2 regions of the Rummeliibacillus sp. TYF-LIM-RU47 genome follow, and region 1 is predicted to be linked to the other one. Evidence: a T-box and tRNA genes for the amino acid it is inferred to sense, from the RefSeq annotation. Region 1 holds a T-box; the other holds one or more tRNA genes.

Region 1 (14,782 bases):
GTGCGTGTGGATACAATTGTTATCTCAACTCAACATGATGAAGATGTAACCTTAGAACAAATTCAACAAGATCTTAAATCAACAGTAATCAATAATGTAGTGCCAGCTGAATTACTGGATGAAAACACAAAATACTTCATTAACCCAACAGGCCGCTTTGTAATTGGTGGACCAAAAGGGGATGCAGGTCTTACAGGTCGCAAAATCATCGTCGACACATACGGTGGGTATGCGCGTCATGGCGGCGGTGCATTCTCAGGGAAAGATGCAACAAAAGTGGACCGATCTGGAGCATATGCAGCACGTTATGTAGCTAAAAATATTGTAGCTGCAGGCTTAGCAGAGCGCGCAGAAGTTCAATTAGCTTATGCGATCGGTGTAGCTCAGCCAGTTTCTATCTCTGTAGATACATTTGGTACAGGAAAGGTCACAGAAAGCGAATTAGTAGAAGCCGTGCGTGAGACATTTGATTTGCGTCCTGCAGGCATTATCAAAATGCTTGATCTTCGCCGTCCAATCTATAAACAAACAGCGGCTTATGGACACTTCGGTCGTGTTGATTTAAATGTACCTTGGGAAAATACAGATAAAGCTGAAGAATTGAAAGCTAAGTTTAAATAAATTGAATTTCATGCTATGGAGGTTTTTCCTCCTTGAAGCGATAAGCTGATTCTTATGAGAACCCTGTCACATTTGTGATAGGGTTTTTGGTTTTTATTCTCCATTATTCTTAATAGGGTGTGAACAAACCATTCTTTAAAAATAAAATGAAGACAAAATAAAAACCGTGCACACAGAGATGAATATAATTTCGGTTCATAACCTTTTCTCTCTTTGAATAAGTTAATAAGAAGTTCAAGGAGGAGAGATGGTTGAAAACAAATGAATTCTTTTTTCTCACATGGGCTGCTTTTTTAACCGGCTTTGGTTTTGTCTTAGTTGCGATTTGGAATACAGATTGGCAACTTGTTGAGCGAGGATTCTATACTATTTTGTTGGGGTGGATTACTTTTTCTGCTTTTTCACTTGTAAAGACAATTCGCGATCGGCACGACGGAATTAAAGTAACAAAAGAATATTTGCTCCTTTGTTATTTATCAACGATTGCTTCATTTGGAATAGGGATGATAAGTGTTTGGAATACAGAATGGGAGCTTGTCGAAAAGGGATACTATTGGTTAGGGATCATATTTGTCTTATACACCTCTTTCGCGCTATCAAAGGAAATTCGTGACAGACAATATGGTAAGTCACTCAAAGGCAACATCAATGGAGAGGAACAAGAAGAATAAAAGTAAAGAGATGGCCTCCCTTTTGAGAGAAGCCATCTTTTTATTATCTTTCTGAATTTTGTTGGACAGATTTATAGAATTGGCCCTTTTCATGATATTCGTTGATAATGCGGACCATGTCTTTTTTATCTTCATCAGTTAATTCCCGTACAACTTTAGCTGGTCGTCCGAAAGCCATCGTATTCGGAGGTATTACTTTGCCTTGTGTCACAAGGCTTCCTGCCCCGATGAATGCTCCCTCGCCAATTTCTGCGCCGTCTAAAACAATGGATGCCATACCTATAAGCGCACCTTTTTTTACATGACAGCTATGTAGTGTCACTTGATGGCCAATTGTTACCTCATCTTCAAGGACAAGCGGTCGGCCGGGACTTTGGTGTAAACAGCACAAATCTTGTACATTCACTTTACTTCCAATAATAGTAGGGGACACATCACCTCTAATCACTGTATTATAAAATACAGATGAGTCTGGTCCAATTGTCACATCGCCAGTGATAACGACATGATCTCCTATGAAAACAGAAGGATCGATATTAGGTTTTTTGTCGTGATAAGGGTAAATCATCGAAAATTCGCCTCATTTCAAGCTATGATGTTATTAATATCGTAACAAATGGTAGATTGGAAGGAAACTGAAATCTGTAAAATACGTTAAAATAGAGTGATACGACAATCAGTGAATTTTATCATCTCTGATTGTTACCTAAACCTATCAGGTATTGATGGTCAAAATAAAGAAGTATATCATTCTAATTTTTGGTAGCCATTAATACGGGAAAAGTGAAGAATTGAGGAGCGGAATAGAATGTGGAAATGGGAAGCAGAGGGACAAGCGAAAGCTGTTGTTGTTTTTATACATAGTGCATATGAACATCATCGGAGATATCCATGGCTTATTGAAAAGCTACGTGTATCTGGCATGCATGTTATCACAGGTGATTTGCCTGGACATGGCGAAGTGAGCCGGAAAAAGAAAGCGCATGATGAAGGATTTAAAGAGTACCTAAAGTTCATTCGACAAATGATGGAGGTTGCTATAAATTATAATTTACCAATCTTTATAATGGGGCATGGCCTTGGCGCAAGCCTTGCAATGGAATTAATACAAATACGGAAATACGAATGCGCAGGCATGATACTAACATCTCCATGGCTGCATCTTACACATCAGCCATCAAAATTTTCTAATGCTCTTTCAGGGATTAGCAAATTAACAGGGAATTTAAAGATACAGCATGATATACCAATCAAAAATCTTTCACGCAGTTACGAATTTTATAAAGAACAAAAGGACGATCCCTACTATTTTTCAGGCATTACAGTGGGGTGGTATAAAGAACTGCAGCAGTTTATGAAATCATTGTGGACAAAGAGAGAAACAATTCCGGATATCCCGGTCTTGCTAATGAATGGGGGAAGCGACAAAATTGTGTCTCCAGCTTATAGTAAAAAATGGCTTTCTCAACAAGAAACGTCTGAATTCCAATATAAAGAGTGGAAATCTTGCTATCACGATCTTTATCAAGAACCAGAACGGGAAGATATCTATCAATATATGGAATCCTTTATGTTTAATGCTTTACGCAATATCGGGTATATTATCTAATTTAAATTAAATGGAAGTGTGTTTTTAAGAGGTAAATTTTTTTGAGCCACAGTAAAAAAATATAAATCTGGGCATATGCTTTAATTTTGCATATGTCTTTTTTTTGTCACATATTCAGATTCTAGGCGGCATATCATGTGTAAATCTTACTACTAAATGTGTTGAGGAGGAGTCGAAATGAAATAGCATAACAAATTATATATTTATATGGTAGAAAAATAAAAAAGATTATTTCGAAAATTTTGTTTGCAATCTATCAATATTTAAAATATATTGAATTATAAGAAAACTATAAAGGGGTTTTTTTATGGGGGATTTTGTTGCAGCAATAAATGACATTTTGTGGGGGCCGTGGATGATTTACGGCATATTGGTTGTTGGATTAGTCTTTTCAATCATTATGAAGTTTCCACAGGTAAGATTTATTAAAGACATGGTTTTATTAATGTTCAAAGGGGAAAAATCAGAAAAGGGGATTTCATCCTTCCAGGCATTATCTATTGCCTTATCAGGTCGTGTAGGTACCGGTAATATCGCAGGTACAGCTACTGCCATTGCATTCGGTGGTCCTGGCGCTGTATTTTGGATGTGGATGATTGCTTTTATCGGAGCGGCTACTGCATATGTAGAGTCAACACTAGCACAAATTTATAAAGAAGAACGAGATGATCAATATCGTGGCGGTCCTGCTTACTATATTGAAAAGGGAACAGGGAAAAAATGGGCTGGTATTATTTTTGCCATTGCAGCATTGATGGCGATGGCCGTCCTAATGCCTGGTGTTCAGACAAACGCTATTTCAGATGCTATGCATAATGCATTTGGTGTTAGCCAGTGGATAACTGGATTGATTGTGACTGTTCTATTAGCAGTTATTGTTATCGGTGGAGTTAAAGCCATTGCAACTGTAGCACAATATGTAGTGCCATTCATGGCCATTTTGTATATGATTATGGCTGTTGTTATTATTTGTATGCATATTGGTGAAATTCCACATGTATTAAAGCTTATCTTTGAAAACGCTTTCGGATTCGATTCAGCTTTTGGCGGTATGCTTGGAGCAGCGATTGCATGGGGAGTAAAACGTGGCGTCTTCTCTAATGAGGCTGGCCAAGGTACAGGAGCTCATGCGGCAGCTGCTGCGGAAGTTTCTCATCCGGCTAAACAAGGCCTAGTTCAAGCTGCTTCTGTTTATATCGATACATTATTGGTTTGTTCTGCTACAGCATTTATGGTTCTATTTTCTGGTACCTTTAATGTATTCGATGAAGCTAAAAAGAAATTTATCTTCTTAGGAGACTTCGGATCAGGCACTATCGCTGATCAAGTATCCGCAGGTTCTGCCTATACGCAATTTGCGGTAGACCAATCATTCCCTGGTTTCGGCTCAGGCTTTGTAGCAATAGCCTTGTTCTTCTTTGCTTTTACTACTACAATGGCGTATTACTATATTGCTGAGACAAATATTGCGTACTTATTTAAAGGGAAAACTCAAGTTATAGCAATGTGGATTACACGTATTGTGTATTTAGCAGCCAACTTCTATGGCTCATACAAAGCGTCAACATTAGCATGGGCTCTTGGCGATGTGGGCCTTGGATTGATGGTTTGGATTAATGTGATTGGTATCCTGATTGTTGCGAAACCGGCCATTAGGGCTTTGAAAGATTATGAAAGACAGAAAAAAGAAGGCAAAGATCCAGTATTCGATCCTACTCCTTTAGGAATAAAAGATGCAGATTTTTGGGTTGAATATAATAAAGAAAAGAATGCAAAAGATAATAAAAAACGAGATGCCATTTAGGCTCTCGTTTTTTTCGTTTAATATTGTTCTTGTTTTTTATAAATGCTATTTAGCGCACGCTCTTCTTCAGGAATTCGTACATACATCATCAACATGTTTAAAAGGGTGAAGAAAATAGCCGTTACATATGCTTGGAATATCAATGGAATGACAAGAATTTCTAGGGCGACGATGACATAGTTTGGATGAGGAATCCATTTATAGGGACCCTTTTTTACCAATTGAGCGTTAGGCAATACAATAATTTTTGTGTTCCAAAAGTGACCGAGCGATTTAATTGCCCAGATCCGACCTAATTGAAGGACGATAAATACTGCAAGTAGCCATGGCCATATGGGACTCAATGTAGATTCCTTTACCATGTACTCGATGAAGAATGAAGCCAAAAAAGCGACATGGAGCATCACGATATATTTATAGTGTGCCTGCCCAAATTCAATTGCTCCTTGGTTTTTCATATAACGCTCATTATTTCTTGCCACACGGAGTTCTACTAGCCGTTGAATGCAAATTAGTGCAAATACGATTATAAATAGCATACATTCACTCCCATTCCAATAAAACAAGTTCACCGCTAAAACCTGGTCCAAGTGATGCCATTAAACCTTTTTCGCCTTTTGATGGCTTGTTTTCCATAATATATTTCAAGACATATAAAACAGTTGGAGAAGACATATTGCCGTGATGTTTTAAAATATGAGAACTAGGTGCTAACAAGTCATTTGGCAGATTGAGAGCTTTTTCATAGGCTGTAAGAACCTTTTTGCCACCAGGATGCAAAATAAATTGTGTGAGATCTTGTGCCTTGGAATCATGAGTATTTAAAAAGTCATGCACAAAAGGGGCAAACCAATTTTCAACAATTGGCGGGATACTCTTAGAGAAAATAACATGCAAGCCGTTATCCTCGATTCGCCACCCCATTACATCTTCTGAATGAGGCATAAGACGGGAAGCATTTCCTTTAATTGAAGGTAAAGCTTCTTTTGACGAAAGTGATGCTTCGTCACCTGCAACGAGAGCGCATGCTACACCGTCACCGAATAAAGATGTCCCGATAAAATTGCTTTTATCCAAATCATCTGGCTGGAATGTAAGGCTGCATAGCTCCAGGCATACGACAAGCACTACTGCATCAGGGTGTGCAAGGCAATAATCATTTGCTCGGCTAATCCCCGCAGCTCCACCACCGCATCCAAGTCCCCAAATGGGAATGCGGACTATATCATTGGGAAGTGATAGCTGGTTCATAACGCGTGCTTCAATACTTGGTGTTGAAATGCCCGTGCTTGATATGAAGATCATGGCATCGACTGCTTCTTTTTCTACTGATGCGCTTTCTAAACAGTCCTCGATTACTTTCGCTGTATACTCTGTAGCAAGTTCTACGTATAATTCATTTCTTTCTGAAAAACTGTGTTCTTCTTTATACCATTCGATTGGCATAGCCAGTTGGCGGTTATGTATTTCGCCATTTTTGAATACTTTCAAATAACGATCAAGTTTGGCTATTTTCCCAGAAAAAAGTTCTTTTATAAATTCCTCTGCCATATTTTGAGGTAATGCGTGGGGAGGGCAGTGTGTACTAACTGCATGGATTTTGGGCATTTTAGGATCTCCTTTTTCTTCTCGTATCAAAATAGTGTACGATTTACTATTTGGAAAAATACGTATTCCCTAAAATTAATTCTATAAAACTATGCACACTGTCTAACAGAAACATAACAATATGCTACAATAATGTTAATTGAGAAGGTGTCACAATAGGTTAGGAGGGTTTTTGTGGCTCATACATATACAATGGCAAATTTTGCACAAATCGTTGGCATTAATAAATCGACGATTCGGCATTACATTTCAATATTAGAAGATTACGGTTACCAAGTAGAACGTGACGGACGAAATTATCGGAAGTTTTCAGATCAAGACGTAGCAATATTGCAAGCATATAGTTCACTGCATAAAAATAAAGGATTAACCCTTAAAGAAGCGGCAGAGGTAGTAGTAGCCCCGAATTTTAACATCCAAGAGGTAAGCATTACTGTAGCCAATCCTGATGTCATTGATCGAAAAGAGGAAATCCAGCGATATGAGGAATTGAGCCATGCGATGGAGCTATTGGCAGAGCATATCCATGGAGTAGAAGTCCAAAACGCTCAGCTAATTCAATTGATTCAAGAAGAGCGAAAACAAAATGTATTCTTGGCAGAGCAAAATGATTCCATGAAAAGGGAATTTAGGCAAGTCGTTGAATCGCTCGCGCCATTGACTGAAAAAAGGCAAAATGATAACCGCCAAATGGACCGTATTGAACAGCAAAACAGTGCAATTATGGCTGTGCTCAATAAACTGAATGTATGGCAGCATACACAGGAGATTGAACAAAATGAGGAAGATAAAAAACAAAGGGTACAAGAGAATAGTATTCTTTCTCGCTTTTTTGGAAAGTAAATGAAAAAAGAGTTGTCCATAGATTTACGGACAACTCTTTTTCTTATGCCATTTGCTTCACTTTTTCTAAAGCAATGATAAATGGCGGATCATTTTTTTGGTTGATAAACTCATATCTCAATACGTGGATATATTTTTGCGGCAATGTACTAACATATTCTATCAGCGCATCTCGTTCTTCTTTCCCACCGTGATGTCCATGATAAACAACTAGAATAATCATGCCGCCGACTTTTAAAAGCTGTAGTAAGTCTTGGATGGCTTTTAAGGTTGTGGAAGGCGTTGTAATAATTTCATGATCACTACCTGGCAAGTAGCCGAGATTGAAAATAGCTGCCTGAACCGGTTTTAAGACATGTTTTGCTACATGTTCATGTCCATCTAAAATGGCTGTAACTCGATTTTCAAGGCCTGCTTCCCGTACGCGCTCTTCTGTCGAAGAGATCGCTTGTTGCTGGACATCAAATGCATAGACATGGCCCTCATTGCCGGCTAACTGTGCTAGAAAGGCCGTATCATAGCCATTTCCTGCAGTTGCATCCACTACTATGTCACCAGGATGAACGGTCTCTTTCAAAAGAAATTGTGCGTATTGCAGTACACGTTGAAGTTTCATCGTGTTCCCACTTCTTCTTTTTGATAATGCTTTCCTTGATAACTTCCTCTACGTTCTAGTTCAGCATCGATGCCATTTAATACTTCCCATTTGTTCACAGACCACATAGGCCCAATCATTAAGTCAATCGGTCCATCACCAGTAATTCGCTGTACGACCATTTCTGGCGGAATGACTTCTAATTGATCTGCGACAAGATTGATATAGGCATTCTTGTCCATCAACTCAAGCATACCTTTTTCATATTGCTTTACAAGTGGTGTCCCCTTTAATAGGTGAAGTAAATGAATTTTGATTGCTTGTACATCTAGCTTCGCCACTGCACGGGCAGTTTCCATCATCATGTCATAATCTTCAAGAGGTAGGCCATTGATGATGTGTGTACATACACGAATGCCATGTTTGCGGAGTTTCTCCACACCTTCCACATATGTCGTATAATCATGTGCACGATTAATTAAATTGGCTGTCTTATCATGCACAGTCTGTAGTCCAAGCTCGACCCATAAGTATGTGCGTTGATTCAATTCTGCCAAGTATTCCACGACATCATCAGGTAAACAATCAGGACGTGTTGCAATGCTTAATCCCATAACACCTTCACATGCTAAAGCTGCTTCAAATTTTTCTTTTAGGACAGGAAGCGGTGCATGTGTGTTCGTATAAGCTTGGAAATAAGCCATAGTTTTGCCGTCTTTCCACTTATGCTGCATTTTCTCTTTAATTTTTTCAAATTGAACAGAAATAGGGTCCACACGATCGCCGGCAAAGTCACCAGAGCCTGCTGCACTGCAAAAAGTACATCCACCAAATGCAACAGTGCCGTCACGGTTAGGACAATCAAAGCCTGCATCAAGCGCTACCTTGTATACCTTGCAGCCAAATTCATCACGCAAATAGCGATTCCATGTATAATAACGTTTCCCATCAGAGGGAAACGGGAAATCAGTATAATTAATATCAGTCATAGTATAATTTCACTCCTCAACTATCTATTTTAACATGACAACGTCAAAGGGGAAAAATTTCTTTTATCTCGCTTTAACTTTCAGTAAGACTTCTACTTCAAAACGTAAGCTTAGCAAAGAAGTTTAAGAGGGGGGTTTAACTGCCCATAAAATTTCAGTAAAGATGGGAAAAACCTTATCTCGCGTGAACTTTCACTTTATGTGAAATACTATAGAATAGAAAAAACAATATTCTTCTATTTAGAGGGAGGAGATTGAATAGAGAAAAAACTCGAAAAAAAGTGGTTTGGGAATAAATTGGCAACTATAATTATTGACCTGCTAGAAGACAATGGAAACGGTCGTTTAATATTTGAGCTTAAATATGAAAAGATGGTTGTAAATAGGATCAAAGATTTGTTACTATTGCTTAGATATTCGAAATAAATGGGGGACTTGGAATGCCTAGAAGTGTTTGGTTATTAATCATCGGTATGCTGATTAATACTGTCGGCAGCTCATTTTTATGGCCGATGAATACGATTTATATGCATGATGAACTCGGACAGTCGCTTACAATAGCCGGGCTCGTTCTGATGGCCAATGCTGCAGCTGGTGTAGTAGGCAATCTTTTAGGCGGGTATGTCTTTGACAAATTTGGCGGCTTTAAGTCCATCATGATAGGAACAATCATATCCATTATTGGCCTTACGTGTCTTGTGTTTTGGCATGGCTGGCCGCATTATGTGTGGTTTTTGACATTGATAGGTTTTAGTGGTGGGATTGTATTTCCGAGTATGTTTGCTATGGTCGGAACAGCATGGCCAGAAGGCGGGAGAAAAGGATTTAATGCCATTTATCTCGCTCAAAATTTAGGGGTAGCATTTGGCCCAGCTCTTGCAGGTATTGTTGCAAAGCATAGCTTTGACTATTTATTTATTGCCAATCTAGCTATGTATATCGTCTTCTTCTTTGTGGCATTCACATATAAAGGGATTTCTACAGAATACGCCATTGCGCCTGCATCTGTAATAAGTGAAGGCTCAAAAGTAAAAGATCGTTCATCATTTTACGCATTGAGTATTTTGGGGATTGGTTTCTTACTTAGTTGGCTCGTCTATACCCAATGGACAACAACAATTTCATCTTATACACAAACATTGCATATTTCTCTGAACCAATACAGCTTGCTTTGGACAGCGAATGGTTTGCTAATCGTACTGGGCCAACCATTGATCAATCCGATTATTAAAAAAATGGGCGAACGGTTCAAGGAACAAATTTTTCTTGGTTTAGCTATTTTCGTCATTTCCTTTGTAGTGGTTAGCTTCGCGGGAACATTTAAAATGTTTTTAGTGGCGATTATCATTTTAACATTTGGTGAAATGTTTATTTGGCCGATTGTACCGACAATTGCCAGTACGTTAGCACCTAAGGGAAGAGAAGGGTTTTATCAAGGTATGGTCAATAGTTTCAGTGCTATAGGCAAAATGATTGGTCCATTCTTAGGCGGTGTTCTAGCAGACCAATATGGCATGAAGATTACGTTTTATGTATTAATCGGGATTCTGCTCATTGCTTTTATCCCATACATGCTTTATGATCGACCGTTAAAAAATAAACACAAAGTGGAAAAAGAAACGGTATAATTCATTGAATTTGTTAAATCTCTTGTCAATTACAGTATATTGAATTAGAATAGGATTCAATATATGTAATGACAGCGAATGGGAATAGTAGGTTGCACTTGATTTTTTTAGAGAGTTGGCGGTAGGTGAAAGCCAGCAAATCATTCAACTGAACTCGCCCAGGAGTCGCTATGGTGAACCATTGATAGCCATTGCCGTTAATCCGCGTTAAGGAATCAAGTTGAGTGTTTTACACTAATTTGGGTGGTACCGCGGGAGATATAGGCTCTCGTCCCTTTTATAGGGACGAGAGTTTTTTTATTTTCAAGAATATGAGTATGGAGGGTCAAGAATGAATTTTAATCATCAAGAAATTGAAAAGAAATGGCAGAAGTATTGGGCTGACCACAAAACTTTTAAAACAACAAATGAAGAATCGAAGCCGAAGTTTTATGCATTGGATATGTTTCCATATCCCTCAGGTGCAGGCTTGCATGTAGGGCACCCAGAAGGTTACACAGCAACAGATATCCTTTCACGCTTTAAGCGTCTGCAGGGTTACAACGTGTTGCATCCAATGGGATGGGACGCATTTGGTCTTCCAGCAGAGCAATATGCCCTTGACACTGGAAATGACCCAGCTGAGTTCACACAAAAAAATATTGATACATTTAGACGCCAAATCCAAGAATTAGGCTTTAGTTATGACTGGGATCGCGAAATCAATACGACTGATCCAAACTATTATAAATGGACACAATGGATCTTTATTCAGCTATATAAAAAAGGTCTTGCTTATATCGATGAAGTAGCAGTCAACTGGTGTCCAGCACTTGGCACAGTACTTGCGAATGAAGAAGTAATTGATGGCAAGTCTGAGCGCGGCGGACACCCTGTAGAACGACGTCCAATGAAACAATGGATGTTGAAGATCACAGCCTATGCAGATCGTTTGATTGATGATTTGGAAGATGTGGATTGGCCAGAGAATATTAAAGATATGCAACGTCACTGGATCGGTCGTTCTGAGGGTGCTGAAGTAGACTTCTCTATTAAAAATTCAGATAAGCAGTTCCGTGTATTTACTACACGACCTGATACTCTATTTGGTGCAACTTATACAGTCCTTGCACCTGAACATGCGCTTGTGGATGAAATTACAACTAAAGAACAGCGCGAGGCTGTAGAAACATATCTAGAAAAAGTCAAAGTTAAGTCTGATTTAGAACGTACAGATTTAGCGAAAGAGAAAACAGGCGTATTTACAGGTGCCTATGCAATCAACCCAATCAATGGTCGAGAAATACCGATTTGGATTGCAGATTACGTTCTAGCAAGCTATGGTACAGGTGCCATTATGGCAGTACCAGCACATGATGAACGCGATTTTGAATTTGCAAAACAATTCAACCTACCAATCATTCCTGTATTAGAAGGTGGCGACGTTTCTAAAGAGGCCTTTACAGGTGATGGCCAACATATTAACTCTGATTTCTTGAATGGATTAGACAAAGAAGAAGGCATTCAAAAGGCAATTACATGGCTTGAAGAAAATAAAGTAGGAGAGAAAAAAGTTTCGTACCGTTTACGCGACTGGTTATTCTCCCGCCAACGTTATTGGGGAGAGCCAATTCCAATCATTCATTGGGAAGATGGCACCATTACAACAGTAAAAGAAGAAGATTTACCATTAGTGTTGCCGAAAACAAAGGATATCCATCCATCAGGTACCGGTGAATCACCATTGGCCAACATTGATGAATGGGTAAATGTCGTAGATCCTGAGACAGGTAAAAAAGGCCGACGCGAAACGAATACAATGCCACAATGGGCAGGTTCAAGCTGGTACTTCCTGCGTTATATCGACCCGCATAATAACGAACAATTGGCAGACCCAGAATTATTGAAACGCTGGTTGCCTGTCGATATTTATATCGGCGGTCAAGAACATGCGGTGCTACACTTGTTGTATGCACGTTTCTGGCATAAAGTCCTTTATGATTTAGGGGTAGTACCAACAAAAGAACCTTTCCAAAAATTATTCAACCAAGGGATGATTCTTGGTGAAGGTAATGAAAAAATGTCTAAATCTAAAGGTAATGTTGTCAATCCGGATGATATTATTGAAAGCCATGGAGCTGATACACTACGACTTTATGAAATGTTCATGGGACCACTAGAAGCATCTATTCCTTGGTCTACGAATGGCTTAGATGGAGCGCGCCGCTTCCTAGATCGTATATGGAGACTCTTCATCAATGAAGAAACGGGCGAGCTTTCTGAAAAAATTCAAACATCAAATGATACAACATTAGAAAAAGTTTATCATCAAACAGTTCAAAAAGTGACGGACAACAACGAGCATATTCGTTTTAATACATCTATTTCTCAAATGATGGTATTCATTAACGAATGTTACAAAGCTGGTGTTGTGCCCCGTGAGTATGCAGAAGGATTTGTTAAGATGCTTGCACCAATTGCACCACATGTAGCGGAAGAGTTATGGGTAAAATTAGGCCATAACGAAACCATCACATATGAAGAATGGCCAACATTCGATTCATCTAAATTAGAAGATGATGAGATTGAAGTGGTTGTACAAATCAATGGCAAAGTTCGTGCTAAATTGATGGTTGCTAAAGATGCAGGTCGTGAAGAATTAGAGAAAACGGCGCTTGAAAATGATCAAGTACAAGAACAATTGGCAGGCAAAGATATTAAGAAAGTGATTGCTGTGCCAGGCAAATTAGTCAATATTGTCGCGAAGTAATTGGCGAAATAAAAACCTTCTTCCTAGTTGGAAGAAGGTTTTTTGCTAAAATAATCCAACATAAAAACGAAACCTTCTGTGACTAAATACGTATAATTAAGGACGAAAAAAATTTGAGAAGAGGTCTATAAATGGAATCACAATTTCCAAAGGTCCTTCGTTTCTTCACTCTGTTATGGTTGTTTACAGCGATAGGATTATTTGCAGGGGTTTATGTACCACAACCGATGATTTTGCCAATCAGCATAGTAACAGTCATCTTATTGATAATTGTTATGGTTAGCCGTGCTGCTCGGAAAGCGAGTAAATTCATTTCTGTGCTGTTTGCGTTTCTAACTGGCATTACGCTGTATAGTTTGCTGAATTTCTATATTGGAGCGTTAGGCGGAAAGCTTGTTTTGCTTATTTTTGGCTCTACTGCACTTATTTTTATCGTAGCTGGGCTCATCGGCTACAATACAAAACGAGATTTTTCTAACTGGTGGAAATTCTTATTCATCATACTCATCGGAATATTAATTTTTTCAGTGATTAATATCTTTGTAGGATTCAGCGATATGATGATGATCGTTCTTAGTGGAATTGGAGTGTTACTCTTTATCGGGTATACGCTTTATGATATGAACCAAATTGCAAAAAAGGTCATATCGGATGAGGAAGTACCGCTAGTGGCATTAAATTTGTATTTGGACTTCATTAATTTATTCACCAATCTACTGCGACTCATCTACCATCTGAAACGAATTTTTGATGATGATTAGTAGATTAGTTTTCGGGTAAGGAATTACTATTGACGGAAAAGGGCTGTGGAATATGAAATTATTGTTAATTATTATACTTTGTCTAGTCATCTTGTTTTTATGTTACGGCCCGCTCCCGACCGTTTTTATTCGCTTAAGCAAGCTAGGGATTTACAAGACCATTCCTGGAAAACAGATTGCGTTAACATTTGACGATGGACCACACGGAGTTTATACACCGCAATTACTGGACTTATTAAAAAAATATCACGTAAAGGCAACATTTTTTGTAGTTGGAGACCATGTGAGAAGAAACCCTCAAATTGTTAAACGGATGGCAGATGAAGGGCATACTATAGGTATTCATCATAATCAACATGTTTCCAATTGGTTAACTGGTCCATTAGAGCTGAAAAAGCAATTAACGCTGGCTAATCAGGCAATAGAAGAAGCGACAGGTGAACCGGTACAATTTTACCGCCCGCCTTGGGGACATTTTAATTTGTTTACATTATTCGTCGGAAAAACATATAAAAAAATCATGTGGTCCCATATTTTTGGCGACTGGAAAGTAGAAAAAGCACGGAATGGTTTGCTAGAAGAACTGAAGCAATATGCAAGTCCTGGTTCTATCTTTGTACTACATGATAATGGCGACACACAAGGCGCTGAAAAGGAGGCACCCTCATATATGCTGCGAAATTTGGAGCTTTTTTTAGAAGATTGTCACGAAAAAAATATAGAATTCATCACATTGAAAGATGTGTTGGAATAAGATGCTATGAATATTGATCAATTAATGCATTATTTAAGTCTTTATGGATATGTAATTCTTTTCATTTGTTTATTTTTCGGCATTGTCGGTATTCCTGCTCCTGAAGAATCATTGTTATTTTTGACAGGAGTTCTAATAAGTTATGGAAAG
Region 2 (14,782 bases), on a different contig from region 1:
GGGCTGTTTTGAATGGATTTTTTAATGGAATGGCAACTTTATACGTATCGACCGACTGAATCTTCAAGGTGGCTTCCTCCTATCGAACGCCTGGTTGAATTGAAAATGTTCTCTCATCCGCATCCAAAAAGGCATGCGCTCCAAGCGGGACTGCAAAATGCGGTTGACAATGCCCTATTTTCACATCTTTCACTATGGGTACATGCAAATCATCAAAGTAATGTCCAAATACCTCATCTAATGTCTGTGACTCTTTTCTTTTCGGCTCAGCATGCGAGAAATCACCAATAATAATACCCGCTACTCCCTGCAGTTTCCCCGCCAAGCGCAGCTGGTTCAGCATACCGTCTACTCGATACGGTTCCTCATCTATATCTTCAATCAATAAAATTTTGCCGAACGTTTCCAACTCATAAGGTGTTCCTATACTACTGGCCAGCAAACTCAGATTGCCGCCTGTGAGTTCGCCTTGGCATTGACCAGGCATAAATGTTTGGATAGGACCGAATGTGTCATCATAGTGAAGTATACTCGGAGCAAATAATTGCTGAAACATTTCCGCAGATTTCTCTTGAAATGTACCTTTGCCTACATCAGATGCAAGCATAGGGCCATGGAATGTCATTATATCAGCATATTTTCCGATAGCGGTATGTAAGTATGTAATATCAGAATAGCCCCAAAAAACTTTAGGATTTTGCGATATCAAGTCAAAATCAATTCGGTCGGCATACCGTGCAGTACCGTAACCGCCACAAGCACAAAAAATACCGGCAATATCAGGTGCCGCAAACATTTGGTGCAAGTCGTTCAAGCGCTCGTCATCTGTCCCCGCCAAATAGCCGTCTACATTCAAGAGTGAATCCCCAAATCTATAATCCAAACCAAGTTCTTGGAGGAACTCTAAGGATTTATTCAAGAACTTTTCATTTGGCGGGCTTGCTGGTGCGATAATGCCAATTGTATCGCCCCGCTGCAATCTCTTCACCTGTCTCTTCATTCGCTTTATTTCCCCTTCCTAAAAATGCATGCTGATGATGGGTGAAATTAATCTCAACTATAAAAAAGATCGGGCTTCCTCCAATAGAAAGTCCGATCTTTTTCTGCCTATTCCACCCCTGGCAAAATCGCCAACTCTTTATTGTCCGCATCCAATATTGCATCTACTCCTAAAGGTATGCCGACATTTAGCTCATCATGACCTATTTTAAAACCGCTCACAACAGGAATATTCATATGGCCAAAATAACTATCCAATAACTCATGAAAAGTCGGTGAATCTTCATATTCCCGCTGATTTGTTTCGACAAAGTCGCCAACTACAATGCCGGCAACTCTTTCAAACTTCCTCGCTTGTTTCAGCTGATTTAAAAGTGAGTCAATTTGTGCTGGCTCCAGCCCGATATCTTCAATCAACAATATCTTGCCATCAGTATTGATTTCAAATTTCGTTGCCAAGCTATTTACAAGCAAGGTCAGATTGCCGCCTGTCAATTCACCTCGCGCACGCCCACCTGAAATGGTCGTAAGTTTCGATATACTTTCATCATAGTAAATCTCCGCAGGCTCAAACAATTGGTTGAACATGAGCTTTGTACGCTCTGCTACTTGTTCGCGTCCAATGCTAGACAGTGTCGGACCATGGAAAGTAACCAGATCCGCATACATACCAATTGCTGTATGTAAAAATGTAATATCTGAAAAGCCCCAAAAAATCTTAGGGTTCTCTTCCAATAGTAAGTAATCGATTCGATCTGCTATTCTAGCTGCTCCATAACCGCCACTTGCACAGAATATGGCCTTGATTGTTGGATCCTCTACCATCTCTTGCAAATCAGCGGCACGTTCTCGGTCTGTGCCTGCCAAATAATGCTCCCGGCGTTGGATCGTATTGCCCAGCACATATCGCAAGCCGAGTTCTTCGAGGAAATCGAGGGCTTTAGTTAACCTTTCAATATTCGGTGGGCTAGATGGCGCGATAATACCAACTGTATCACCCTTTTGTAAACGTTTTGGACGTATTTTCATCATTGCAGCTCCTAAACAAGTAATTTCTTCTTTACTTTAGCAATAAACAGGCAAATTGGCTACAAAACCACTCGCTTCACAAAACAAAAAAGCAGGACATCGCCTGCTCCTACACACTCTTTCGCTTCCATTCTCCTGTTTCAGGAATATCCACTATTTCGATGCCAATACCTTGTTCTTTATTATATATAATCCATTTATCCTTCTCGCGCTCTACCGCTCTATTTTGCCATTCTAGCCAACCGCAATTGGCACAATGACTTTCAACATAGCTGTGTCGATTCAGGTCTTGATGATGAAAAATCGTTTTTGTTTCGCAATTATAGCAAAAAAGAATTTTAGAATCAGTACTCGCTTGCATAGAATCCCTCCATCGTTTTTTCCCTATGCTCGGCAAATAGAGGAAAAATTATACACATAAATCTCACTGTTTTGTACACATTAAAACGAGGAGGTGACTAGTTATGAGCAAAAACAACAAAGCAACAATCAATACGAGAACTCATAATCCTTTTGATGTCTATCAAAGCACAGACCACAATGTCAGCAACAGCAATAACAATAATCCAAATGACAATATTAATGAAGAGTTCGGTCCTGAGTTTGATTCCAAGGCAAAAAATAAAAACAATAGTATCAACCACAACAAAACACAACAAACGAATAAAAAGTAATACAAAAGAGCCTGAGATGGGCTCTTTTTAGATTATTACTATCTCCATAGAGAAAATACATTGCACTTATCATACATCTGCGAAATAATTGAGTATGATAGTTCTGAGGAATTACTACATATAGGAGGATGGTGGGCAATTTGCCGTGTAAAAGCTGTATTATAAATGAGTTAGAATATGAATTTAAGCTTGAAGGCACCCGTAATATTGCGATGCGTGAAGAAGTCATCAATCATTTGAAAAGAAGAAAGATAAAACTAAGTGCTTCTGAAAATGCATTGCTAGTAGGTGAAAGTGGTGTGAAAGAGTTAATGGACTTCTTCTATCACCATATGACACCAGAAGAGGTTACCTTTCGAGTAGATCAACAAGCATGGCAAGCTCTTTCTGCTATCGATCAATATTTAAATAGTGATTGGGTCGATAATGTGATAAAAGACGAAAGAGTATCATGCCACTTCCAGCCAATTGTTGATAGAAATGAAGAAACATATGCCTATGAAATTCTTTCGAGATTTCTAGATGAAAATGATCAGATGATTTTTCCAAATGAACTATTTAATGCAGCCAAAAAAAGAGGCAGGCTTTATGCACTGGACCGCTTATGCAGAATGAACGCAGTTAAAAACTCTGCCGCCATAAATAAGAAAGTATTCATCAATTTTATTCCAACTTCTATTTACTCGCCTGAACACTGTTTAGCAACAACTGTGGCCCTTGCAAAAAAACTAGGCATAGAACCACACCAATTTGTATTTGAAGTAGTGGAATCTGAGCAAGTAGAAGACCTAGACCATCTAAAAAGAATACTTACTTATTATAAAGAAAGAGGCTTTGAATATGCACTGGATGATGTAGGTGCAGGCTTTAATACCATCGATTCAGTAGCTGCTCTCAAACCGCATTATATAAAGCTGGATATGAAATATGTACAAGGCGTAGCGGCTGATCCATTAAAACAAAAAACAGCCCTGGCCTTTTTACATAAAGCAAATGAAGTAGGCACTACTCCCCTTGCAGAAGGTGTAGAAGAACGAGAAGACTTTGAATGGTTAAAACAACAAGGTTATCAGCTATTCCAAGGATATCTATTTGGAAAGCCTTCTCCTGTGCCTCAATAAGAAAAAGCTAGCCTGTTAATAAGGCTAGCTTTTGTTTTGATTACTCACCTTATCGTGAATATTTTCAGAATAGCTATGCGTATTCATCCAGTCCATTTCTTCCTCAAAGAGGACTTCACTTTTCCGGCTCTTTATCCATTCATATAAATCTCTGATCTCCTTATAGTCTTCCTTGTAACGTATAAGGAACTCTAATCCTGTGATTAGATCATCACTTACTATTTTTCTTTTTCTTTTTAACATACTCTTTAATCGTTCTATTACTGCTGGAATTGCAGTTTCATTTCCATGTCTATTAATCGCTAACATGGCATAGCCTTTAACATAAACAGACCTATCCTGTAAGGCTTTTAAAAAAACCGGAAGTAATGAAGAGTTTCCTAATTCAATTAAAGCCCCTATAGCTGTACATTTAACATCACCTTTAGGATGATTAAGTAAATTTATAAGATGAGGAATAGCTCTATCTGAACCTATCTCTGAAAGAACGCTGCTTGCATAAATTAAATCATATTCATCTGAGGATTCTGAAATAATTTGAATGAGTGCGTCCTCAGCTATCTTATTTTTACATCCATTTAATGCCTCAATAGCAGTATGTCGGATAGAGGAACGGTCATCATTGAGAAATTTAATAATAATGGTTGAGTATTCTTCTACATTCCTTTGTTCTGCAAGCGCATTTAGAATTTGCTCTAGCACATATTTATTCGTTTCTGTTTCAAGTCCTTTCAGTAGAATATCAGCAACATGCCTTTCCTCAGTATTAGTTCCAATTTTACCAAGTATAAAATAGATATGCATCCTAGTTTCTCGATCTTTCGTTTTCTCTAATAAATTGGCAAGATAAGGAATCATCGTAATATCTTCTAATTCCTCTGCTTGTCGATAAGCAAGCCATGATGGAGAATCTTCGTTAGTAAAACTTTCCTCTTTGTAGATATGTTCATCACTGGCCATGTCGTTTATTAAATTTAGTAATTCTTTTTCAGTCATCATAGGTCTCTCCCTTTCCGATATTCTGGAGCAGTAAGTAGCACAAGTTAATACTCATATATGTATAGATAAAGCCTTACTAGATATCTAAAAGTTTACACGTTCTTTATTGCTGATTGAACTTTTAGTTTTATTTATTTAGGATGTGTGAATCTTTATATTTATTGCATATAAAAAGCTAGCCAATTTATAATGGCTAGCTTCTTTTTTATTGTTGTCCATTCTTAACCCATTGTGCAACGTTCACAGTACGTTTGGCCTGATATTTAACTGATGCTTCAACATCTTCTACCATTTTGTCATCTTGTCCGACCGTCACACTTGTTCCATATGGATTGCCGCCTGCTTTAAATAGCACAGGATCACTGTAGCCAGGTGCTGCAATGATAGCTCCCCAATGCATCATCGATGTATAAAGTGATAACAGTGTCGCTTCTTGGCCACCATGTGGGTTTTGTGCAGAGGTCATGGCACTGACAACCTTGTTTACAGTTTTACCTGAAGCCCATAAACCGCCTTGTGTGTCTAAAAATTGCTTCAGCTGAGAAGCCATTGTTCCAAAACGTGTCGGCACACTAAAGATAATACCATCCGCCCACTCAATATCCTCAGACTTAGCAACTGGAATATCCTTAATCATTTCGGTTGTTTTCTTCCATTTTTCATTATTCTCAACTACTGATTGAGGTGCGAGCTCTTCAACCTTCAAGATTCTTACCTCTGCACCTGCTTCTTCTGCCCCTTCTTTTGCCCATTTGGCAAGCTGATAATTCGTACCGCCCATTGTGTAGAAAATCACTGCTAACTTTACTTTAGACATTTCTTCCTCTCCTTTTTTGTAGATAGTATATTTATACCCAAATAAAAGAAGTTTCAATATTTAAAACAACAGGTTATTAAAGACAGAATACATTCAAATCCGTTTCTCACTTTATGTAACTTAATAATCTATCCAAAGAATCTATTTCAGCGTCTGGTATTATTTCGGTATCATTTTCAAGCATATAAGGATTGAACCAGATGCCTTTTATATTTGCGCTTTGACAACCACCAATATCTTTTTCGATGTGATCTCCGACAAATAGCACTTCTTCCGGTTGCACACTCAGCTTATTTAATGCTATTTCGAATATCCGCTTGTCTGGTTTACTAAAGCCTGCTTCTTCAGAAATAACTACTATCTCAAAGCAACTATTCAAATTGGTGTTCATTATTTTAGCTTTTTGTCTCTCAGCCAAGCCGTTTGTAATAATGGCAACTTTCATATGTCTCTTAATAGTATTTACAATATCAATTGTATGTTGGTCTATAGAAAAGCAACGAGGAAAATGATTATTCCAAAACTCTTGAATGTCGCTGTGTGGCAATCTATATTTTGGTGGGAAATTATCAAAGAATGATTCAAGAACCTTTGTTTTATCGCTATAACCATAATCTCTTTTGTCATAGACCTTAAATTTCCTTAACATCTGCTGTTGTACTGAATGTTCAACTTCCTCATAACACTTTTCTAAAACTAAGCAGAACATTTTATCTACTGCTCTATTCCGATTCAGCAACGTATCATCTACATCAAAGAGCATTGCCTTATAACCGCTCAATTAACCACACTGCCTTTCTATACAATACATACTATAAATTTACCTATGCCGATCTTTCCTTGCCTTTATAGCCGTAATACGCGCATGTACCATTTTTGGGTTAGATCTTTTACCTCAAAACCACATTTTTCATAAAAGCTAAAATTGTTTGCAGAAGTATGGGCAAACCAATCACCATGCGGAAGTTTTTGAACACAAAGCTCCACAAGTTTTTTAGCTATACCTTTTCCGCGATACTCTGATAAAACGACTAAGTCCATTATGTTAGCTGCCATAATTTGATCTGAAAGGGCTCTGACCATACCAATCATTTGATTTTGATTCCAAACAGTAAATGCGCAGGTAGAGTTTTTGAAAATATGTGAATATTGCTCTTTTTGCCAAGTTGGAGTATTCCTTGCCCATCCCGCGCATCTTCAAACAATGTCTCAACACTTTCAGCAGGAATCCCATCTGTTCCCTCTCTTATGACTACCCCATTAAAATATTGATACACGCTACCCCCTCCCATTTAATAGTTATATATACGACTTATTGGTGATAATCTCCTTTATTGTTCTACTTAAGTTATTCCAAAAGAAAAAAGCATTACCCGTTGCCTTAGTCTAAATTTTCAATGAATCCGCTTTGTTTAAAACCATTAGCTTTAAAAACTTTTTGCATTTTTTTATTTGATTGATTAGTAGAAGAGAATATTTTCTTAGTTGGAGCAATGCTTATAAAGTACTCAATAAGCGATGTAGCATACCTTTTTCGCCTTTCAGTTAGTTTAACGATGACTAAAGAAATAAAGCTACATTCAAAGAAATGAGTATCATAAATTAAAAAACCAACAATAGAATTATTATCTTTAACTACTATACATCTCCCTTCATCGATAGCTTTTTTAATGGACTGACGTCTACTATCGTTTCCGATTACCTCTATATCGATGTTTACAATCTCATCTAACTTAATGAGGTTAGGTTTACTTATATGCAAAATTTTCTCCTCCACAAGTCAATTTCTATTCAGTTCCTTTTATACAGGTAAAACTCAACATAAAGATCAGATTTCCTTTAACTATTAAACAGATTAGTAATGGTAAATTCGTTTGCCTTACCGTTTTAAATTCTCCTTCACTAAAATCAGGTAGACATACTTTTAAGTCAAATAAAAAAACGTTTCTTACAAAATGTAAGAAACGCCTATTCATCGCTTATTTATAAATGATTTCCCTTAACGTCATTGGGAGCTCTTCAAAGTAAATAACTCTGACATTTTCGCATAATACGGTCCCGCTAGGCGCCCTACCGGCTTAAGTTTAGACAAATCTACTTTTCCATCCTTGTATAGTGTATCTTCAATGTGTATTTTAACGACACGACCAATAACGAGGTTTGATGATCCAGGACCTTCTCCAAATTTCAGCATATTCTCTAACACACATTCCATTTGTATAGGACTTTCTTTAACTCGATACGGCAACACTTTCGAGCTGGGTATAGGTGTTAGACCGGTCTCTTGAAACTCATCTATGTCAGGCGCAAATTCTATGGATGTATCATGTACTTTCGTTACAATACCCTCCGTAACCATATTAATCACAAATTGTCCCGTCTCTTCAATGTTGAGTGTCGTATCTTTCTTCGTACCATCTTCGGGTCGAATCAAGGGGGCAAAGGCCACCATAAATGGCGAAGGACATACCCCGCAAAAATTACTGAACGGCGCAAGATTAGAAATACCTCCCTTTGAAATAGTAGAGACCAAAGCAATCGGTCTAGGCAAGATAGAGCCTGTATATAATTTGTAACTGTCTTTCCACGTAAGGTTTTCTGGAATAATTTCCACGTTGATTCATCCTCTCTTGATTATCTCTTATCTAAAAAAGATTGATTAATGATACATTCAGAAGTCATACAATTCCTCCTAAATTATTATGGCTACAGTATACAAATTAGAGTCGACTCGAAGTCAAGAAGGTATTTTAAAAACTATAAATACTTGACTTAGAGTTAGCTCTAAGGTGTATGATAACTTCAATTCAGTATTACATAGGAGGATGCATCACATGCTCACCATTAGCCAAGTGTCAGAAAGAACAGGTTTAACCCCATATACATTGCGTTATTACGAGAAAATCGGAGTTCTGAAAGGTCCGAGTCGAAGAGAAGGAGGAGCCCGGGCTTACTCCGAGAGCGAAGTATCATATATACAGTGTCTGACTAATCTAAAGAAGATAGGCCTATCACTTGAAGAGATTACAGAATTCACTCGTGAGGGTTGTGTGATGGAAAAAATACAATTAGGGGAAGACCCTACAAAATATACTCAGACGTTAAATAAACGAACAGAAATACTTTCGAAATATCTGATGGACCTAGAAGCTAAGCAGCAGGAATTAGAGCACATGATTTCACTTACAAAAGAAAAATTATCCGGTTATTTCGAGCTTTCTAAAGAGAGCAACGAAGTACCGATTTAAGTAGGATCTTGAGTATTACTTGAAAATATGTCGATACTGCATTTTCATAAGAAAAGCCACGAAACGTTGATTATCAACATTCGTGGCTTTTAATTTACTCCAGTGATTCTCAATTCTTACGGAATTATAAGTGTACGATGTCCGCACAAATAGTTTTGGATTGCTCTTGGCCTTCTCAAAGTAAAACATTACCATTTGCTCTGATCAGTAGTTTTTGATTAGTCTGATATCATATAGATTAAAAAATACGTTTATTGGATTAATTCTATACTTCTAGGAAGAACGAATACCTTCAAAAGCATTTAATATTAATTGTCGTACATATGATTCATCTAATGGTTCGCCAGTCACAAGTAATCGATAGAAAATCGGTCCGTAAATTAAATCAATACATATATCAATATCGATACTTTTTTTCAATTCACCACGTTGAATTCCTTTTTCCAAAAGACTCTTTGCTTCAAGTCGGCGGGGGTGGAAATATCGAGCACGATAGGCATCTGCTAATCCGGAATCAAACTGGCCTTCACCTAATAATTGCGTAATTATCGTCCCCTCACGACTCGTCAAAAATATAGTTAAATTTGTAGCGTGAGTTAAAATATCATTGTATGCCGAACCAGTATCAGGCACAGGCAATCTTTCAGAGGCAGCATAAAGGAAACCATCCATCACTACTGCAGCCTTGTTTGGCCACCATTTATAAATAGTTGCTTTGCTAACCTGAGCATATTTGGCGATTTTATCAACTGTGAGAGCTTGAAACCCATTTTCCAACAATAAATCATAAGAAGCTGACAGAATTGACTTTTGTGCTTCTAAGTTACGTGGTCTGCCTCTTTTTCCATTCATCATAATTACCAACTTTCTTTGGAATTAATAAACTGTATGTTCAGTATAACAATTTAATATTAAAACAGAAAGTTTGAATTCCCTATTTACAAAACTAAACGTTCAGTTTATTATATGGTTAATCATTTTATAAACTGTACGTTTAGTACTATAAAATGAAAACAATAAAATCAAATATGGAGGGAATCTAACCCACGGTATTGTTTATTGTTAAGCAATATATATTCCATAGAAGGAGTTGTACTAAATGATTGATTTAAAGAAACAAACAATTGAAAAGAAGATTCCAACTTGGTTAACCATTCTTATGGCTACCGCATGTGGTATCATTGTAGCTAATTTATATTACGCACAGCCTCTTGTTGGGATAATTAGCTCATCAGTCGGTTTGTCAGCAAACACTTCTGGCTTAATTGTTACGTTAACCCAAATTGGATACGTTGTCGGTTTATTGTTTATCGTGCCTTTAGGAGATATTCTTGAAAACCGAAAGCTGATAGTCTCCTCTTTACTTATCACGGCAGTAGCCCTTGTAATGACAACAATGACGAAACAAATATTTCTATTCTTATTTGCTTTGTTTGTCATAGGTTTAGGTTCGGTTGCTGCGCAAGTACTTGTTCCTTTTGCATCATATCTATCATCCGATTCGTCACGCGGTCGTGTTGTCGGCAATGTCATGAGCGGTCTGTTACTCGGAATCATGCTATCACGCCCCCTGTCGAGCCTAGTTGCTGATTTTTTTGGCTGGCATGCTATATTTATTTTATCTGCCATAGCTATTATGGTTTTGGCTATTGTACTTTCAAAGGTATTACCTAGAAGAAAGCCTTCAACGGACACTCACTATATAGCCCTCCTCAAATCTATGTGGTATTTGTTACGAACAACACCAATATTACGTCGCCGGGCTGCATATCATGCAGGTGTGTTTGCATCTTTTAGTTTATTTTGGACAACAGTTCCTCAACTGTTAACTAGCCAATCATTTCATTTTTCTCAGAAAGAAGTTGCATTATTTGCCCTTGTCGGAGTTGCTGGTGCAGTAGCCGCGCCTATTACAGGGCGAATTGCAGATCGTGGAGTGACGAAACTTGCAACTGGGATAGCACTTCTTACGGTTGTCATTTCTCTTTTATTACCGATTATTATCCATACTAACTCACCTATTGGTATAGCTATACTAGTAATTTCATCTTTATTGTTAGACGCCGGTGTATCCGCAAATCTTGTACTCAGTCAACGTGCGCTTTTCTCGTTGAGTCCAGAAGTTCGTAATCGTCTGAATGGTCTATTCATGGCAATGTTCTTTTTTGGTGGTGCAATTGGATCGGCAATTGGCGGCTGGGCCTACTCAATGGGTGGATGGAGCACTGCATTATGGATTGGAATAATTCCTTCTATACTTTCCTTATTATATTTTGCTACTGAAAAAAATAATGCTAAGTAGTTTTAATACTAAATAAAATAAGCGAATTTGGAATTACTAACTTCCAAATTCGCTTTATTCTTAATTACGTCAAACTAATTTATATACAATATAATGCACATAAACGCAGTAAACACTGGCATTATGTGTTCTTATTATTTACTTTTATTAATGTTCTCTTTTCGCTGACCAACCTTCATACTTTCCGTTATACTTCTTTGAATATAAAGACATCAATTCAGTTTGATAATCAATCATTGCAAGTGCTTCAGTCTTTATGGCTTTAAGAACAATACAATCAAGTTGATTTTTGTCAATTTCAATTTTAAATCCTGTTTGTTTCATCTCATATACACATTTCTCTGCATCTTCTTGTGGTATTTCAAGTTGATGAGTAATTATGCATGTATTGCCTCCATATAAATTAATCTCTGTTTCATTTTCTCTAAATGTATTGGTTATAAGTCTATCTTCCATTTCAGTAGATGATTCAGAGTAATTAAATAACCCTTCCTCAAAAATATGGTCAATTTGTATACGATTATAGTCTAAGATCCATTTTCTAAATTTATGATATAAAGGCAATAGATTTTCTTTATTTAAACCATAAACATCACATCCACGGTCATCATACATGTGCAATAATGTATTCTGTGATAAATTCAGCAAATAAACATTTCCCATTATGCTAGGCTTTCTCGCAAAATCCTGATTACTAATTGCTTGAAAAAGATAATCTCTACGGATAGACTCCTTTTTAACCTTTAAACTGTATAGAGTTGTCCTCATTTCAATATCCTCTTCATCAAACTCATAAGGTACTGTTTTGCAACTTAATCCATATATTAATTTTTTGTCTTTAAGGAAACGTTGTATATTAGGCAAATCTTTTCCACTATATTCAACAGATTCATTAATAGCTGTAATAAACATAATCGTATCTTTCGTATCAAAAAGAAAGTCAAAAATAGAAAATATACGATGATAAATTTCTTTAAAATATTCTTTGCCTTCTAGTTCGACAAGCCCTAGTTCAAAACGAAGCCAATATTTTGAGTTATTCTTCAATTGGTTTAATAGCTCCATCTTTAAACTCCCTTAATTATTACTTCACTACTTTAATACCCTGATTATACCAGAACCCGAAGATGTGAAAATTTATAATCAAAAAAATGTAAGGACTGTATTGAAGAAAAGTAAGAAACGTTTAGTCGCCATTTGGGAAACGTCTACTAAATTTTTTCTAAGATTGTTTTAACAAAATGAGTCTTATCCTCTGCATATTTATGTTTATTACTTTTATTTAATTCCGATAATTTGAGTTTAAGTTGTTCATATTCAATTCTTGCTTCGTCATTGTTTCTCAAATAATCTCTGAATTTCAATTGTTCGTGTAAATATTTGTTTCCACTTTGATACATATGGATTTGATGAGTTCTTGGTTCACCTTTACTGAAATAGTGTCTGTCAGGTAAAATGTTTGTCCCTTTATATGAATAACCTATCTTTTCTAAGGAAGAAACGTAATTCTCACCTTCGTTAAAATCATTGATTTCCACTGCAATATCAATAATTGGTTTCGCACTTAGTTTTTTTACAGCCGTGCTACCAATATGATGAATTTCCACAATGTTATCACCAATTTCTTTTTGAATTTTCTTTTTTCTAATAAAAATTCTCTTTCCCATTCTTGTGTCCATGGAGTTAGAAAAACTTCTCCTTTGGGTAATCCTAACACTTTATCACTCCTTATTTATCCTGATTGCTTTTTCCACATTAGAATGTAATATCACAAATATATTCGGAATATTTTTTGCTTGTATTCTCTAACATTTATTTCACACTAATTCAGTAAATCAATGATAGACAGTGTTTCAATAATTAATTCAATTATACACATTGCTACTTTTTTATTTGTCTTTATTTGATAACAGGGTGTGGAAACAATTTTATGTATACAAAAAAGTTCCTTACAAATGTAAGGAACTTTTAGTCATCGCTTGGCAAACGATGTGATGATACCGGTGGTCGGGGTCGAACCGACACTCCAAAGGAACACGATTTTGAGTCGTGCGCGTCTGCCAATTCCGCCACACCGGCATGATGTGTTTATATAGTTTAATTAACTATATGGAGGCGGCAACCGGATTTGAACCGGTGAATAAAGGTTTTGCAGACCTTTGCCTTACCACTTGGCTATGCCGCCTTGGCATTATAAAATATATGGAGCGGAAGACGGGGTTCGAACCCGCGACCCCCACCTTGGCAAGGTGATGTTCTACCACTGAACTACTTCCGCATATATAACTGGGGTACCTGGATTCGAACCAGGGCATGACGGAATCAAAATCCGTTGCCTTACCGCTTGGCTATACCCCAAAATGGGGCGACTGAAGGGGATCGAACCCTCGAATGCCGGAACCACAATCCGGTGTGTTAACCACTTCACCACAATCGCCATTGTATTAAAGGAAAACCTAATCTTTACATTTTATATATGGGGCGGCTGAAGGGGATCGAACCCTCGAATGCCGGAACCACAATCCGGTGTGTTCACCACTTCACCACAGCCGCCGTTATGTAAATTTAAAGGTTTTATATTGGCAGGGGCAGTAGGAATCGAACCCACATCAAAGGTTTTGGAGACCTCTATTCTACCGTTAAACTATGCCCCTGTAAAGAATGGTGGAGGGGGGCAGATTCGAACTGCCGAACCCGAAGGAGCGGATTTACAGTCCGCCGCGTTTAGCCTCTTCGCTACCCCTCCAGAATGGTGCCGGCGAAAGGAGTCGAACCCTCGACCTACTGATTACAAGTCAGTTGCTCTACCAACTGAGCTACACCGGCAAAAATTATTATGGTGGGTCGGGACAGAATCGAACTGCCGACACTTAGAGCTTCAATCTAATGCTCTACCAACTGAGCTACCGACCCATAATAACTTTAAATATTATAATTTAAAATGGCGGTCCGGACGGGACTCGAACCCGCGACCTCCTGCGTGACAGGCAGGCATTCTAACCAGCTGAACTACCGGACCATTTTGGTTGCGGGGGCAGGATTTGAACCTGCGACCTTCGGGTTATGAGCCCGACGAGCTACCGAACTGCTCCACCCCGCGATAATAATATATGCTTATTTGATTGATAAAGTTCTTAAAATGGTGGAGGATGACGGGATCGAACCGCCGACCCTCTGCTTGTAAGGCAGATGCTCTCCCAGCTGAGCTAATCCTCCGAAAATGGTGACCCCTACGGGATTCGAACCCGTGTTACCGCCGTGAAAGGGCGGTGTCTTAACCGCTTGACCAAGGGGCCATATGTATTGAAAATCATGGCGGAGAGTAAGGGATTTGAACCCTTGAGACAGGGTTACCCGCCTACACGATTTCCAATCGTGCTCCTTCGGCCACTCGGACAACTCTCCAAAAAAATGGCTCCGAAGGCAGGACTCGAACCTGCGACCCTCTGATTAACAGTCAGATGCTACTACCAACTGAGCTACTTCGGAATAATAAAATCAACAGCCTAGCGACGTCCTACTCTCGCAGGGGGAAGCCCCCAACTACCATCGGCGCTAAAGAGCTTAACTTCTGTGTTCGGCATGAGAACAGG

The links. A T-box is a leader RNA that pairs with one kind of tRNA and senses whether it is charged. The one in region 1 lies ahead of leuS (leucine--tRNA ligase), so its partner is inferred to be a tRNA-Leu.
Region 2: it encodes a tRNA-Leu, which carries the amino acid that the T-box ahead of leuS (leucine--tRNA ligase) is inferred to sense. The anticodon was not compared.

Annotation. Positions count from the first base shown of each region.
Region 1 covers NZ_VVIR01000001.1:2,195,845-2,210,626, reverse strand. The annotation lists gene metK (methionine adenosyltransferase) at 1-621, shown strand, start outside; gene F0527_RS11085 (YiaA/YiaB family protein) at 873-1,292, shown strand; gene F0527_RS11080 (gamma carbonic anhydrase) at 1,336-1,860, opposite strand; gene F0527_RS11075 (alpha/beta hydrolase) at 2,101-2,901, shown strand; gene F0527_RS11070 (alanine/glycine:cation symporter family protein) at 3,209-4,705, shown strand; gene F0527_RS11065 (isoprenylcysteine carboxyl methyltransferase family protein) at 4,723-5,244, opposite strand; gene F0527_RS11060 (type III polyketide synthase) at 5,249-6,313, opposite strand; gene F0527_RS11055 (MerR family transcriptional regulator) at 6,488-7,156, shown strand; gene mnmM (tRNA 5-(aminomethyl)-2-thiouridylate-methyltransferase MnmM) at 7,200-7,772, opposite strand; gene mnmL (tRNA modification radical SAM protein MnmL/YtqA) at 7,769-8,740, opposite strand; gene F0527_RS11040 (MDR family MFS transporter) at 9,181-10,368, shown strand; T-box leader at 10,434-10,647, shown strand; gene leuS (leucine--tRNA ligase) at 10,700-13,117, shown strand; gene F0527_RS11030 (Bax inhibitor-1/YccA family protein) at 13,249-13,878, shown strand; gene F0527_RS11025 (polysaccharide deacetylase family protein) at 13,931-14,632, shown strand; gene F0527_RS11020 (DedA family protein) at 14,639-14,782, shown strand, end outside.
Region 2 covers NZ_VVIR01000002.1:278-15,059, reverse strand. The annotation lists gene F0527_RS11440 (mandelate racemase/muconate lactonizing enzyme family protein) at 1-67, opposite strand, end outside; gene F0527_RS11435 (S66 peptidase family protein) at 80-1,000, opposite strand; gene F0527_RS11430 (S66 peptidase family protein) at 1,108-2,028, opposite strand; gene F0527_RS11425 (hypothetical protein) at 2,138-2,389, opposite strand; gene F0527_RS11420 (hypothetical protein) at 2,493-2,702, shown strand; gene F0527_RS11415 (EAL domain-containing protein) at 2,834-3,823, shown strand; gene F0527_RS11410 (HEAT repeat domain-containing protein) at 3,848-4,819, opposite strand; gene wrbA (NAD(P)H:quinone oxidoreductase) at 5,028-5,639, opposite strand; gene F0527_RS11400 (HAD family hydrolase) at 5,746-6,402, opposite strand; partial or broken gene F0527_RS11395 (GNAT family N-acetyltransferase) at 6,460-6,916, opposite strand; gene F0527_RS11390 (GNAT family N-acetyltransferase) at 7,021-7,401, opposite strand; gene F0527_RS11385 (flavin reductase family protein) at 7,645-8,253, opposite strand; gene F0527_RS11380 (MerR family transcriptional regulator) at 8,474-8,887, shown strand; gene F0527_RS11375 (TetR/AcrR family transcriptional regulator) at 9,161-9,739, opposite strand; gene F0527_RS11370 (MFS transporter) at 9,987-11,189, shown strand; gene F0527_RS11365 (DUF3885 domain-containing protein) at 11,337-12,254, opposite strand; partial or broken gene F0527_RS11360 (GrpB family protein) at 12,401-12,906, opposite strand; tRNA gene F0527_RS11355 (tRNA-Leu) at 13,188-13,268, opposite strand; tRNA gene F0527_RS11350 (tRNA-Cys) at 13,300-13,374, opposite strand; tRNA gene F0527_RS11345 (tRNA-Gly) at 13,393-13,467, opposite strand; tRNA gene F0527_RS11340 (tRNA-Gln) at 13,476-13,547, opposite strand; tRNA gene F0527_RS11335 (tRNA-His) at 13,551-13,626, opposite strand; tRNA gene F0527_RS11330 (tRNA-His) at 13,667-13,742, opposite strand; tRNA gene F0527_RS11325 (tRNA-Trp) at 13,770-13,843, opposite strand; tRNA gene F0527_RS11320 (tRNA-Tyr) at 13,852-13,935, opposite strand; tRNA gene F0527_RS11315 (tRNA-Thr) at 13,940-14,015, opposite strand; tRNA gene F0527_RS11310 (tRNA-Phe) at 14,027-14,102, opposite strand; tRNA gene F0527_RS11305 (tRNA-Asp) at 14,132-14,208, opposite strand; tRNA gene F0527_RS11300 (tRNA-Met) at 14,213-14,289, opposite strand; tRNA gene F0527_RS11295 (tRNA-Val) at 14,330-14,405, opposite strand; tRNA gene F0527_RS11290 (tRNA-Glu) at 14,411-14,485, opposite strand; tRNA gene F0527_RS11285 (tRNA-Ser) at 14,503-14,594, opposite strand; tRNA gene F0527_RS11280 (tRNA-Asn) at 14,602-14,678, opposite strand; rRNA gene rrf (5S ribosomal RNA) at 14,694-14,782, opposite strand, start outside.